DNA from 2 places in the Bradyrhizobium sp. USDA 3364 genome. Region 1 is predicted to be linked to the other one. Evidence: riboswitches for the same ligand, from Rfam matches in the RefSeq annotation. Region 1 holds a riboswitch; the other holds the start of a gene.
What was found. A riboswitch is a leader RNA that binds a small molecule or an ion and turns the genes downstream of it on or off. The one in region 1 is predicted to bind cobalamin.
Positions count from the first base shown of each region.

Region 2: it holds a riboswitch for cobalamin, as region 1 does, so the genes downstream of both, ACVILL_RS05785 (TonB-dependent receptor plug domain-containing protein) here and ACVILL_RS10200 (TonB-dependent receptor) in region 1, are expected to answer to the same signal.

Region 1 covers NZ_JBSRYG010000002.1:2,182,622-2,189,563, forward strand. Annotated here, with positions in the region: gene ACVILL_RS10185 (ABC transporter substrate-binding protein) at 1-226, opposite strand, end outside; gene ACVILL_RS10190 (ABC transporter ATP-binding protein) at 229-1,002, opposite strand; gene ACVILL_RS10195 (FecCD family ABC transporter permease) at 999-2,042, opposite strand; cobalamin riboswitch at 2,156-2,353, shown strand; gene ACVILL_RS10200 (TonB-dependent receptor) at 2,514-4,727, shown strand; gene ACVILL_RS10205 (hypothetical protein) at 4,840-5,013, shown strand; gene ACVILL_RS10210 (hypothetical protein) at 5,130-6,419, opposite strand; gene ACVILL_RS10215 (MFS transporter) at 6,651-6,942, shown strand, end outside.
Region 2 covers NZ_JBSRYG010000002.1:1,218,748-1,225,689, forward strand. Annotated here, with positions in the region: gene ACVILL_RS05760 (MmgE/PrpD family protein) at 1-327, opposite strand, end outside; gene ACVILL_RS05765 (acyl-CoA thioesterase) at 342-755, opposite strand; gene ACVILL_RS05770 (short-chain fatty acyl-CoA regulator family protein) at 892-2,313, shown strand; gene ACVILL_RS05775 (hypothetical protein) at 2,326-2,796, shown strand; cobalamin riboswitch at 2,899-3,098, shown strand; gene ACVILL_RS05780 (hypothetical protein) at 3,055-3,351, opposite strand; gene ACVILL_RS05785 (TonB-dependent receptor plug domain-containing protein) at 3,350-3,994, shown strand; gene ACVILL_RS05790 (HAD family hydrolase) at 4,365-5,042, opposite strand; gene ACVILL_RS05795 (hypothetical protein) at 5,051-5,569, opposite strand; gene ACVILL_RS05800 (hypothetical protein) at 5,787-6,302, opposite strand; gene ACVILL_RS05805 (hypothetical protein) at 6,799-6,942, shown strand, end outside.

The DNA.
Region 1 (6,942 bases):
CGGCCCCGCCGGACAGGCGCGGATAGCTTCGCGCCTGCTCGGCGGCCCAGGATTGCCAGGCATCGCGCGAGAAGCGGCTGAGGCCGAGGATCTGGTCCGGATCGGCCAGCGTCAGCACGAGCTGATCGCTGCAGACATTCATCGAGACGATGCGCGGTCCGACGGCGAACGCGGTGCTGCACGACATCATCCATGCGACCGCTGCCAGGGCTGCGAGACGCCGCATCATCACACATCCGCCCACGGCACAATGACGGCCTCGCGCTGGAATTCGGCGCGATAGGCGCTGACCCTGAACACACTGGCGAGGACTGCTTCGGACAGTGCCTGCTCCGGCGCGCCCTGCGCGGCCAGCCGTCCCTCCGAAAGCACCAGCACATCATCGGCGAAGCGCGCCGCGAGCCCGAGATCGTGCGTCACCACGATGACCAGCACACCAGTGTCGGCGACGTTGCGCAGCTTCTGCATCACGTCGATCTGGTGGCGCGGATCGAGCGAGGCGGTCGGCTCGTCGGCGAGGATCACCGGCGCTTCCACCGCGAGCACGCGGGCCAGCGCGACGCGGCTGCGCTCGCCGCCGGAGAGCTCGGTAACGCGGCGATCGCTGAACGCCTCGACGTCGACCGCCTGCATCGCGCGCAGCACCGCCTCCATATCCAGCTGCGACAGCCGCGCCGGATCGGTCGCGCCATGCGGATAGCGGCCGAGCGCGACGATATCGCGCGCCGGCAGCGGCCAGTGCACCATATGGCCCTGCGGCAAATAGGCGAAGCGTTTGGCGCGCTCGCGCAACGGGAGCGACGCCAGCGCGTCGCCGCCGATCCTGATGTCGCCGTCGGATGGAATCAGTCCGGCCAGCGCACGCAGCAGCGTGGTCTTGCCGGCGCCGTTCGGCCCGACCAGCGCGACCAGATGACCCGCGGTCAACGCCAGCGAGACATCGTGCAGCACCCTGCGGCTGCCGAGCGAGGCGTTGAGCGCGGTGGCGGAGAGCAGCGTCATGCCACGCCTCCGCCGAGTGCGCGGCGTTCGCGCATGATCAGATAGAGGAAGAACGGCACGCCGATGATCGAGGTCAGCACGCCGACCTTGATATCCGAGGTAGAGGGGATGATGCGCACCGCGATATCGGCCGCAAGCAGCAGCGCCGAGCCGGTGAGCGCGCTCGGCACCAGGAGCCGCGCCGGATCGTGACCGATCACCGGGCGCATCAGATGCGGCGCGACCAGACCGATGAAGCCGATCGTGCCTGTCACGGCGACCGCGCCGCCGACGCCGAGCGCAACGCCAGTGATGACGTAGAGCCGCAGCCGTCCGACGTCGACGCCGAGACTCTGCGCCGCTTCCTCGCCGAGCGTCAGCGCGCGGAACGCGCTCGCCTGGCTGAGCAGGATGGCGGCGCCAGCGATGATAAAGGGCAGCGCCAGCGCGACGTGCTGAAAGCTGCGATCCTCCAGCGAGCCGAGCAGCCAGAACGCGATCTCCAGCACCACGAACGGATTGCTGGAGAGGTTCATCACCAGCGCCGTCGCCGCTCCCGCAAAGCTCGAGATCGCGAGCCCCGCGAGGATCAGGATCAACAGCCCGGCATTGCGGCCGGCAATCGCGAGCAGCGCGAATACCGAGCCGAACGCGGCGATGATCGCCACCACCGGCAGTGCATAGGAGCGTACATCGGCGAGACCCAGCGCAATGACCAGCACCGCGCCGAACGCCGCCGATTGCGGCGCACCGAACAGCGACGGCGAGGCCAGCGGATTGCGCAGCAACCCTTGCAGCGCGGCGCCGGACAGGCCGAGAATGCCGCCGATCGCAAACGCCAGGATGGTGCGCGGCAGGCGGATCTCGCGCACGATCACCTGCGCCACGTCGCTGCCGCTGCCGAACAGCGCCTCGATCACCGCGAGCGGCGACAGCGGCACCGGGCCGATCCCGAGCGAGATCACCAGCAGCAGCACCACGAGCGCGAGCAGCGCCGCGGTGACGCCCCACCGGCGCCGCGCCGCGACCTCGGCCGCCAAGGCAAAATCCTGCACGCTCATTGAATCCATGCTCTTACAGCGATCGCCGTGGCAGACAAGCGACACTCGCCAAAAACCGTGGCGGAGCGGCCATTTGCCCGGCTGCCGCCGGATTGACTTTGCTGCCCGGCCGAACCCTAGATGAACATGACGGTTCTTTAATGAGATGAAAAGGGAATGCGGTACGGGGAAACTTCCCCAACGCCGCGGCTGCCCCCGCAACTGTATGCGGTGAATCCTTCGTCAGATGCCACTGGGAATCTCGGTCCTGGGAAGGCGACGAAGGGTAACGACCCGCGAGCCAGGAGACCTGCCGTCAGCCGTGGTCACACGCGATGATGCCGGTCGGGGAGTACAGGCATGAGCTTCACCTGATGCTGCAAGCACGATGGTGAGACTGGTTCGCGGTGACGTGCCACTGACGTTACCGAGGTCTCGCCTATGTCCGCCTTCCCACCCCATCGCCGCCGCGCGCTTCTGCTCGCGTCGACGATGATCGCGCCTGCAATCCTTGCTTCAGGTGCACGGGGGCAGCAGGCGCCCGCTCCCGATCAGCTCCCGGCGATCGAAGTCACCAAACCGGGCGACCAGAACGTCACGCGCGCCAGGCCGGCCGCTGACGAAGCGCCGTCCTCGCGCCGCCCGGCACCGGGCACCGCGCAGAGCAGCAACACCGTCAGCGGCGCCGGATCGAGCTCGACGGGGACCGGCGCGGCCACCGGAACTGGTGGCACCGGCGGCGGCCGCCAGTTCGCCGGCATTGTCGGCTCCTCCTCGGCCGTGATCACCGCCGACGACATCGCGCATTCGCCGGTGCATTCGTTGCCCGAGATCCTTGCGCAGGTGCCGGGCGTCCAGCTGCAAACTCCCTATGGTGGACCGAACGGCGCCAAGACCTCGGTCGACCTGCGCGGCTTCGGCGCATTCGCGACGGACAACACGCTGTTCCTGCTCAACGGCCGCCGCCTCAACGACATGGACAAGGCGGGCTTCGACCTCACCACGATCCCGCTCGATTCGATCGAGCGCATCGAGATCACGCGCGGCAACAGCGGTGCGGTGCTCTACGGTGACAACGCGGTGGGCGGCGTAATTAACATCGTCACCAAGACCGGCGCCGGCGGTCCGCCGGCCACGATCAGGGCCGAGGGCGGCGCCGGCTCGTTCAACACGCGGACGGCCGCAGTCTCCGCGGCGCTTAATTCGGGACCGTGGTCCACCTCGTTCTACGGCAACGGCATCAAGTCCGACGGCTACCGCGTCAACAATGCGCTCGACCAGCGCAACGCGATCGGCAACATCAACTACACCACGTCGGATCTCAGCGCGTTCCTGACCGTCACCGGCAGCGACCAGAAGCTCGGCCTGCCCGGCGGACGGCTGGTCGATCCGTCGATCGGCGTCAACGAGCTGCTCACCGACCGCCGCGGCGCCGCCACGCCGTTCGACTACGCCAACCAGCAGACCTCAAGCGTCACGGCCGGTTTCACCAAGACATTGATGAACGGCGTCGACCTGATCGTCGACGGAGGCTGGCGGCAGCGCGACACGCAGAGCGGCTTCTTCGGCACGGTGCCGACGCCGAGCTTCTCCTCCACCTACAACGACGCCGCGCTCGAGACCTGGTCGCTGACGCCGCGGCTCAGCGTCAAGACCGTGATGCTCGGAATGCCGTCGACGATCCTGACCGGCATCGACTATTACGATTCGACCTTCCGTGAGGCGCGCGGCGCCTATCAGGGCGTCGATCCCTTCCATATCTACAATATCGAGCAGCGGTCCGTGGCCGGCTATTGGCAACATACGCTGGGCCTGTTGCCGACGACCGACTTCTCCTACGGCGCACGCGTTCAGAACACCGGCGTCTCGGCGCGCGACCGCTACGACCCGAACGCGCCGTTCGCGTTCGACACGCAGGCCTCCCCGCTCGACAGCAACGAGACGCAGTACGCGCTGCATGTCGGCGTCGAGCATCGCCTCACCGACAGCTTTTCGGTGTTCGGCCGCGCCGCGCGTGCATTCCGCACGCCCGATGTCGACGAGCGCGTCGCGTCGGGACCGTCGTTCGACCCGCTGACCTTCGCGCCGATCCCGCAGACCTTCCAGCTCAAGACCCAGACCTCGGAAGACGTCGAAGGCGGCTTCCGGGTCAAGACCAACCTGTTTCAGGTGCAGACCAGCGTCTATCTGATGGATCTCGAGAACGAGATCCATTTCAATCCGGTGCTGTTCTACAACACCAACCTCGACCCGACCCGCCGCTATGGCTCTGAGACCAGCGCCTCGCTCAAGGTCAGCGACACCGTGACCCTACGCGGCGGCATGGCGATCACCCGCGCCGTATTCCGCGAAGGCATGTGGGCCGGCAACGACGTGCCGCTGGTGTCGCGCTACACCGGCAATCTCGGCGTCACCTGGAATATCTGGCAGAACTATCTGGTGTTCGATGCCACGGTGCGCGCCTGGAGCTCGCGCATCATGGACAACGACCAGGCCAACACCCAGAGCCGGATTCCCGGCAGCGCCACCGCCGACATCAAGCTGAGCGGGCAAGTTGACCGCTTCTTCTGGTCGCTCAGCGTCAACAACCTGTTCAACGCGCTCTATTACGACTACGCCATCGCGAGCACGTTCACGGATGGCCGCTTCTCCGCCTACCCGCTGCCAGGCCGCACCTACATGGTCAGGGCCGGCGCGACGTTCTAGAGCATGATCCGGTGTGGCGGGGTGTGACCCCGCCGCACCGTCTCCTCATGACGAGCGCACGGAAACTGGAGTAGAATTCCCTGAGCGGATTTGACCCGCGCAGGGGAAACACATGGCCAAGGCCGGGAAGCAGAGCAAGGGCGGCGCCAAGATCAACGACAAGACCGACGACGAGGCGAAGAAACCTCCGCCGCCCGCAGCGCCGGCTGACGACGACTGTTACGAGGATGGCGACATCGCCACGCCGAAGATCGATCGCTACGGCAATGATGACGAGCCGTTGTAGGGGTTAAGCGAAATCCATCCACGAAGTCGTCCTGGCGAAAGCCAGGACCCATTGCCCCTGAAGCGCGCTATCGGGCGAGGTGCCGCCCCAGCGTGCCACCAAACTTGCAGCGGTGGTTATGGGTCCTGGCTTTCGCCAGGACGACGTGGTGAAACATCGCGCGAGAATTCCTCACCCTCGATCGTCCTGATACTCGCGCGATCGAGCAGATGCGCGCCAAAGCCGCCGCGCGCCAGCGATGATGCGATTTGCGGCGATGCGAGCAGCAGAACCGTCGTCATCGCCAGTGGCACGGCACTGAGCCAATCGAGCCGCACCGGCGTCAACTCTTCGCTGCTGGCCCGATAGAGGCCTTCACCCGTGGCAATGCGGCCGCATTCCCTGATCAGGTCGCGCCGCGTGCCGTCGCGCGACGCACTGCCGAGCAGCGCCTGCATCGCGAGATGCGTCCGCACCCCGGCGCGGCTCTCGGCCGCCGGTGGCGGCGTCTCGCCGAGCGAGACGCGCAGCAGCAGATCGACCAGATCGGTGCTCGACTGGTACGCGTTCATGGGCTCGACCAGCCGCGGATTGCAGTCGATCAACAGCGGCGTCGCGCTGTCGAACGGCATGATGACGTCGACCGAAAGCGCGCCATGCCAGCCGAGATGCGCGCCGATGGTCTCGAGGCAGGCGCGGATCGCCGGGCGGCTCACACTCTCCTTGATCGCCTCGCCGCCGCCGACACCGGCCGCGATCTGCCGGTAGGCGTGGAAGCCAATGAGCGTGCCGCGACAGAACACCGACTGCGCCTTCTCGACCGTGCCGGTGATGAGATCCTGCGCCAGCACCTCGCCGGCAAAATCGCCCGAGGATTCGAGATCGTACAGCGCGCGGTTGAGATCGCCGGCATCGCGCACGAACCAGATGCCGCGGCTCGCGGTGCCGACCGACGTCTTGACCACCGACGGAAACCGCAGGCCGTCGCGCAGCTCCTCGGCCGAGCGCACGATCCGGGTCGGCGGCTGCGGCAGGTCGAGCTGGTCGAGCAGCCGGCTGAAGCCGGCCTTGCTGTGCACCGTGCGATAGGAGGCGAAATCCGGCAGCGCCAGGCCGGTGTGCGACGTCAGCCGTGCCGCGGCGCGCGCGAACAGGAAGCCCTGTTCGTGGGTCGGCAGCAGCACATCGAAATGCTGCGCCGCCAACAGCCACTCGACGAAGCCGAGGAAGCCGGCCGGATCGGTGCGCAAAGGCGGACAATGGTGATACTTGCGGACAAAGCGGGAGTAGCGCGCCAGGCACCAGCGCGAGGGATCGCAGACTTCGACGTGATGGCCGGCCAGCCCCAGGATCGTGATCGCCTCGCGGCCGGAGGTGCTGGAGCCCTCCGACACCAGCACCCGGAGCTGCTTTTTGGCGTCGATCATGGCCGATCATCACCGCGCCGCCACGCTTTGTCGCCGCCTTTAATGCCGCATGTGTCGATCCGGCACGCCCGCGCCGGGGGCAGCCATGCGCCTGCGTTCATGGACAATTAGCGGCCAGTCTCTATTTTCGGCGGGCCCTGCCGGGCGTTGCTTTCATTTGGGGCGTTTTCTTCACGCGAACCGGTGCCCGCTTCGCTCGAAAACGCTTCTGGAATCGGGGTTGTCTCAGGAATGGTCGACGTTCTGGCTGCACCGCAGCAAGCGAAAGCCGACAGCGCACTGCGCACGTTGACGGGGATTTCGGTCGCCCATTGGGTCAGCCATTTCCATATCTTCGTGCTGCCGATGCTGTTCCCGTTCCTGAAGCAGCAACTCGGCGTCGGCTATGTCGAACTCGGCCTGGCGCTGACCGTGTTCGCGGTGGTCTCCGGCCTGACCCAGGCGCCGATCGGCTACCTCGCCGACCATATCGGCGCGCGCAAGATCCTCTTGATCGGGCTGACCGTCGGCGGCTGCGCGCTGA
Region 2 (6,942 bases), 960 kb from region 1:
GTGGAAGTCCAGCTCGCGAACCGCAACACCATTGGCCCACGCCGCCCATTCCGGCGAGATTCGCTGCGATGGCGCAAGGCCAAACACCGTCGCGCCAGGCCTGAAGGGATGCGCAACCGCCTGCGCTCGCGCGCTGGCGACCGGACGCCGCGCCAACGAGGCGGCCGCGACGGCAGCGTTGTCGATGATGCGGTTGCCGATCATCTCGACCACCGCCGGCACGACCGCGACCGGATCGGACGCGACCTCGGCAATCTTCCAGGCCAGTTGGTCCGCGCGCGGCAGATGCTCTGAGGACTTGTGGGTTCGGACGTTGTGCAGTTTCACGGTTCAGTTTCCTGTCAGACGTTGTTTTGAGGAGACGACGCAACAGGCGTCGGCCTGCCCTGCTCGTCCACGGCGACCATCTCGAAAGACCCACGCATCGCGGTTCGCCGGTCACCCGATATCAGGGCCTCGGCGATCACCTCGACGGCAACCGTCATCGACGAGCGGCCGACACGTTCGACCTTCGCCGTGAGCTCGACGAGTTCGCCAACGCGAACCGGATCATGGAATTCCACCTTGTCCGAAGTTGCCATGACCACGGCTCGGCGTGCCCGCCGCGTCGCGGCCACGAAGGCGGCCTTGCCCATCATGCTGAGCGCGTTGCCGCCGAACAGGGTCCCGTAATGGTTGGCCTGGTCGGGGAAGACCAGTTCGACGAAACACGTGGATTCGGCCGCGCTGACCGCCTGCCCGTAGGAAGCCTGCATCGAATGACGCCCTTGCAACTTTGCTCGCTATTCGCAATATCCGCATAGACCAAAGTGTGAATAGTGCTGAAATTGCGGATACTTGCGAAGGGCGAGTAGCAAAACTGCGAAGTTTGCGAAGCCGACGGAGGAGCAAATGAAGAAGGCTTTCATGGGCGTCCGGCTCAAGCGCCTGCGTGAGGAGCGCCGCCTCACCCAGCAGGCCCTGGCGTCCGCGATCGGGATTTCGCTGAGCTACCTCAACCAGTTGGAGAACAACCAGCGGCCGCTAACGATTGCGGTCCTGCTCAAACTCAACACCGTCTTCGGCGTCGACGTGCAGATGTTCTCGGAGGATGACGAGGCGCGGCTGGTTGCCGACCTCCGCGAGACGCTGTCGCCCACAGTCGTCGGCGAGAACGTATCAGCCGCCGAAATCCGGGAGCTCGCCGTCAACATGCCCGCGGTAGCGCGGGCGATCATCTCGCTCAGCCGCAATCACCGGCTCGCGATCGAGCAAACCGCGGTGCTCGCCGCGCGGCTCGGCGAGGACCGCCAGGCGGCGACCGCGATCCTGCCCTCGACCCCCCACGAGGAAGTCCGCGACTTCTTCTATGCACGCCACAACTACTTTGCCGAGCTGGACGACGCCGCCGAGCAGCTCGCGCAACAGCTTGCGCCATCGCGCCAGCTGACGTCGGCGAGCCTTAGCGACCATCTGCGCGACAAATTTGGAATAACGGTGATGTTCGACGATGCGCCTGCTGCGGCACATCGACGCTTCGACCAAGAATGCGCGGCCCTGCATCTCTCGCGAAAGCTGGAACCGGGCCAACAGGCTTTCCAGTTGGCCACTCAAATCGCCCTACTGGCTTGCGATGGAGAATTGTCAGCACTGGTCGACGGTGCACGGTTCACCAATGCGGATACGCGCGGGCTCGCCCGCATCGGGCTTGCCAACTATTTCGCCGGAGCACTGATCATGCCTTATGGGGAATTCTTGGGTGCCGCTCAAAAGCTTCGCTATGACATCGAGCTGCTGGGCCAGAAGTTTGGCGTCGGCTTCGAAACCACGTGCCACCGGCTGAGTACGCTACAACGGCCTTCCGCACGCGGCGTGCCGTTCTTCTTCATCCGCGTCGATCGCGCTGGAAACATCTCGAAACGACAATCTGCAACTGATTTTCACTTCTCCCGGATTGGCGGCACCTGCCCGCTTTGGAATGTATACGAAGCGTTCACGACTCCTGAACGCATCCTCACCCAGCTTGCCCAAATGCCGGACGATCGCACGTATCTCTGGATCGCGCGCACCGTCACCCGTCGCGAGGGGGGATATGGCTCGCTGAGCAAGACGTTTGCCGTCGCCCTGGGATGTGACATCCGGCACGCCGAAGAAATTGTCTACTCACGAGGACTTGACGTTCACGATCCTGCGTCCGCGACGCCGATTGGCATAGGCTGCAAGGTATGTGAGCGCGTCGATTGCCCGCAGAGGGCTTTCCCTCCGCTCGGACGCCCGCTTATGATCGATGAAAAACACGCCTACTTTTCTCCCTATGCAGCCTCCACTCCCTGACCGAGAGGACATATGCATCTGAACACCGCCAGCCTTTTGACGACACGGACCATCGAGTTCTTTCCTTCAGAAGAATTGACGGCGGGCTCGCACAAGAGGGCGGCGCAAGCACTTCGAATCACGCGATCGACCTTTCGCCAGCGGCTCGAATGCAGCGTGACAGATTGCCAAGGGGGTATTCTGATTCATTGCCCGTTGGGCGACGTGAACTCCGTCCTGCAAGTTTGTGAAGTCGTCGAGCAGAAGCTGCAAAAGCTTCAAAAGGAGCCACTGACGGGGAGAATGGTCGAGCAGATACTGTCGATCACCTCAGCCGAATTGCGACGGTGGTCGAAGCAAGGTCGAGTACCGACCGCTGGCCACACCTTCTTCAGTAGCGGTCGGAAGCAGGTCAGCCTCTTCCTGTATTCTCCCGATATTGTCAGGGAGCTTGCGACTCGGCCCCAGCAGATCGCGGATTGGCGCCATCCCAACAGATCGTGAACGTCCGAGATGCTCGCAGCCGTTCGGCGTGACCAAACTGCCACATGTGCTGCTACTCCGCATTCGACAAGCGCCACTTGCTTGATTCGCTTGGAGGGGCCGTTCAGGCTCATCGGCGGTAGTGCCGAAAGGCATATCAAGGGAATACGGTGCGTCCTCACGGACTAGGCCGGAGCTGCCCCCGCAACTGTAAGCGGCGAGCCGACGACATTTGAAGCCAGTGGATTCGATTCGAATCTGGGAAGGTGGTCGGAAGCGTCAAGCCGCAAGCCAGGAAACCTTGCTACCGTCGTGGTCATGTGCTGACGCATTGGGCGGGGTGCTCCAGGGCGTTGCAAAGCCGGTTGGGATCTGCCGCATCTGGGGCGAACGGCAGCCGCTCACGGCCAATGTACGTGACGGCTTTTTTGCTTCGCCGTTGGTCACCACTGTGTTCATTTCAGATGATGTTGCGTTGCGCTCGTCGGCGCGAATTTCAGGGCTTTCACTGATTTCACGCAAGCACCGCTTGCTGGCCGGTTCGGCGGTCACGCTTTGCATCGTGATGGCTTCCATGGCCGCGGCCGGCCGGGCATCGGCGCAAACACCGCAGCAGCTCAATCCCGTCACCGTCACTCCGCCCACGCCGCGGCCGAGCGCGGAGCAACGTGGCAGCGAAAGCTGCGGGCCCGCTAAGCGCGTCCGGCGTGCGGCACGCCAGCCTGCGCCAGCGCCGAAGCCGGTGCCGGGACCGGCCCCTCTCGCAGCAACGGCCGCGACGCCGCTCAACAGCAACGTGATAGCCGGCAGCACCAGCCTGCTTGGCCTGACGGTACACGAGACGCCCGTAACCGTCGAAGTCGTCAGCCAGCAGCAGATGCAGGAGCAGGATACCGCACCACGACCGAGACCGCGCGGGGGGCGACTGGCGTGCTGTCGGGCGATGCCGCCGGCGCCACCCGCGGGGTTCTCGATGCGCGGCTTCACGGGCAGCGAAATCACCACACTCTACAACGGCATCTGGATCGGTCCGCAAGACATCACCTCCCGCGTGATGGACACGGCGAGCCTCGAGCAGGTCGAATTCGTCAAGGGCCCGAACTCGATCACGTCGGGGCTCGCCACGATCGGCGGCTCGGTCAATTATGTCAGCAAGCAGCTGACCACCGGACCGATCAGGAGCGAACTCGACGGCTCGATCGATACGCTCGGCACCTAGCCGACCACCTCGATGGGAACCCTCACTGTAAAACAGGGTTGAGCATGCCGGGCCAGGCGATCGGTTGGGCGATGGTGACGGGCTCTGGCTCTTCGTCGCTGGGAGTGGGACCAAAGACCAAATCGTGGATGTTTCGGTTCACTTCGCCCGTCACCCGCAAGCCTCGTGAGATAGGCCTTGGTCCAGTAAGTGCCGTCGTCAAGAAGCGCGTGGACTTTGACCTTTAGAGCACGGGCAATCCGAGTAATATTGTCGAGCAAGACATTTCGCTCAGATCGCGCTCGGCCGGAATCTTGAAATAGACGCAGTACGGAAGCCCTGCGCGTCTCACCGGCATTGGACTATTAGCTGCCGCGCCCCCGCTACCCGCCTAGTGGAAAGAGCCGTGCTCTCGAACGATCGGCAATAGCTCGTGATGGTTCTGGATGATGTGGTCCGGCTTCGTAGCCCGCAACCGCGCCTCGGAAACAAATCCGCCGGTAATGGCTACGCTGATCAGTCCAAGACTTCGGGCAATATCAGTTTCTACCGGCATATCCCCGATAATGAAGGTCGACTCCGGCTTTAGATCGTTTTGCACCATATATCGCCGAAGTCGCTCCCCTTTGCTCATCGTCTTATTCTGCGTGGCACGGCTTTCAAAGGCCAGGACGTCGTTGAAGCAGCGATCGATGCCGAGCCTTTGCAATTGAGCAACAAGAGGTGCGACTATATGGTTGCTCACGATGATGGACGAAGCCGCTTCCCGGCGAACCCATTCCAGCATTGTGCGCGCCCCCACGCGTAGATCTGCTTTATCGGCCAGCGGCTCGTAAGTGTCATGGAAGATTGCACTGCCATCGCGATCTACGGCTGCGACTTCCGATTCTGACATCCCGATGTTTCGGAAAAGAATGGACAGTGGGACATCGCAATGATCCCGAAAGGTGTCTAAATCGATCGCCGGGCGACCGAAACGTTTCAGGATAACGTTCGTCGTTTGGAGTAGTGCGCTGGCATCGTCAAGCAACGTGCCATTCCAATCAAAAACAAGAATGGGCCTCATCATACTCAATCTCAGGCAGCGCTCTGGTAGTCAGCGACAAGGCTATGCAGATCTCTGTTTGCGCGGCTTTGACCTGCAGAAGTCGGCATTTCGAATGTGAAGGGTGATAAATCTACTCCCTCGCTCCCGCGCGGCAGCAACGAGGACAATCGGTAAAAGGGCAAGTAAGTCACAGTTGTCGCGTTGATCGCGGCAGCGATTCTGCTTTCAACCGATTGAAGAACATGCGGCTCGATGTCTTTGAACAGCAGGCTTTGCTTCTGCTGTTGCGCGGACAGCCGTTTCCATGCCTGCCAAAAAGCCAGTTCATCGATGGCCTCAATATCCACGCCGTAGTAATTCGGAGCCACGATAGGTGGCGAACCGATTCCCCAATGGACAGCTTTGACGCCCGCAGCAAGGAGCATATTCGTCACGGTCCGGCCGGGTATCGCCACGAATGAGGGCTTCATCGGCAATGAGTATCGTGCGTTTGCCAACATCAGTCGAAGCCAGCCGATATTTGCGAGCGATACGATGCTTGCGCTCACTGGTTGGGCCGATGAGAGTTCGCTCAGCGAATTGCGCCTCGATGACTTCACGTCGTTGAGCGTTAACGCCGCGCGCTACCAGAGATGCAAATAACCCGTCAGCGTAAGGTCTTCCGGTATAAGGCATGGACGAGACGATGATGGGATCTGGGTCCTGCTCTGCGCAGATCCGTTGCGCAATAAGATCACCTAGCGAGAAACCGATATTGTAGCGGGTTTAGCGGTGAGTTTGGCCATCGATGGACGTATCCGGGTTTCCGAGGTAAAGGGTCTCATAAACGCATAGCTTGGCGGTTTCTTGAGAAACACTGACGCGATGATCGAGGCAATGCCCCCGTTTGCCATCCACATATTTGATGTAGCCCGGCAGGATTTGACCTGACTCGCCTCGAAGGCCGGCAAAGGCGCAATTTTCCGAGGCAAAGAGCAAAACTCCATCGTCCGTCTGCATGAACTCCAATGGACGCAAACCATATCTATTGCGGAACGCGACCAGATTTCCCGCTGGGTCCAACAAGAGCGCACTGATAGCACCATCAATGCGCTCATCGATTTCACGGAAAACGTTCTCATACTTGACCCGCAAGCCTTGCCGCCAATAATCCCTCTCACAAATTTTCTCAATCAGCTTGAGCAACAGCTCAGCATCCGTCCGACCAACCCGGGTGTAACCTTGTGCAATCAGTTCTGCCCTCACCTCGTGGCCATTTGCTAACGCTCCATCTACCGACACTGTCAGTTCACGGGACGAGGCCGTGCGCTTGGGATTTGGATGATCGTCGTTCCTATCCTATCTGCAAACTCGGCCGCTGATAAGAGCGATCGCAACGTGCGGACTGACCTCCGAATCCCGCCTATTCTTTTGAATGGAAGACAGTTCGTGTGATGGGTGAGGCACGCTTCCACCTCGAACGCCTTTGTTGTGCGTGAAGGCGGTGACGACGACTTCTGCTTGTCCGCGAAGTGCGAGCTTTGGAAGCATGTGCTGGAGCCGATCATAAACCGTCTGATGGGAACTACTCCAAGGCAATAGAAAAGCGGCAGCGATACCTGACATGCTCCACCGATCCGAGAGGACATGATCCTGCCCTTAAGCAAGCTTCGTACCAGCGCATAGCAATTCACTCGGACCGTCAAACCCGCTGAGGTAACGATTCACGCTCTCTCTATGGCCAGATACCTGTGCTGGTGGTTTCGCGACAATCTGTCTGAAGCGCGCCGAACCTTGTGTGAAAAATGGCAAGCTCAAGCGTGCTATCATTCGTGTCGCCGCGCGCGACGATGCGCGACTTGCCATCGCAGTGGTCGATACACGCGGTGTAGACGGCAGTGCAGTGCGTCCGGATATTCTTGCTCATCTCGAGTACGAGTGC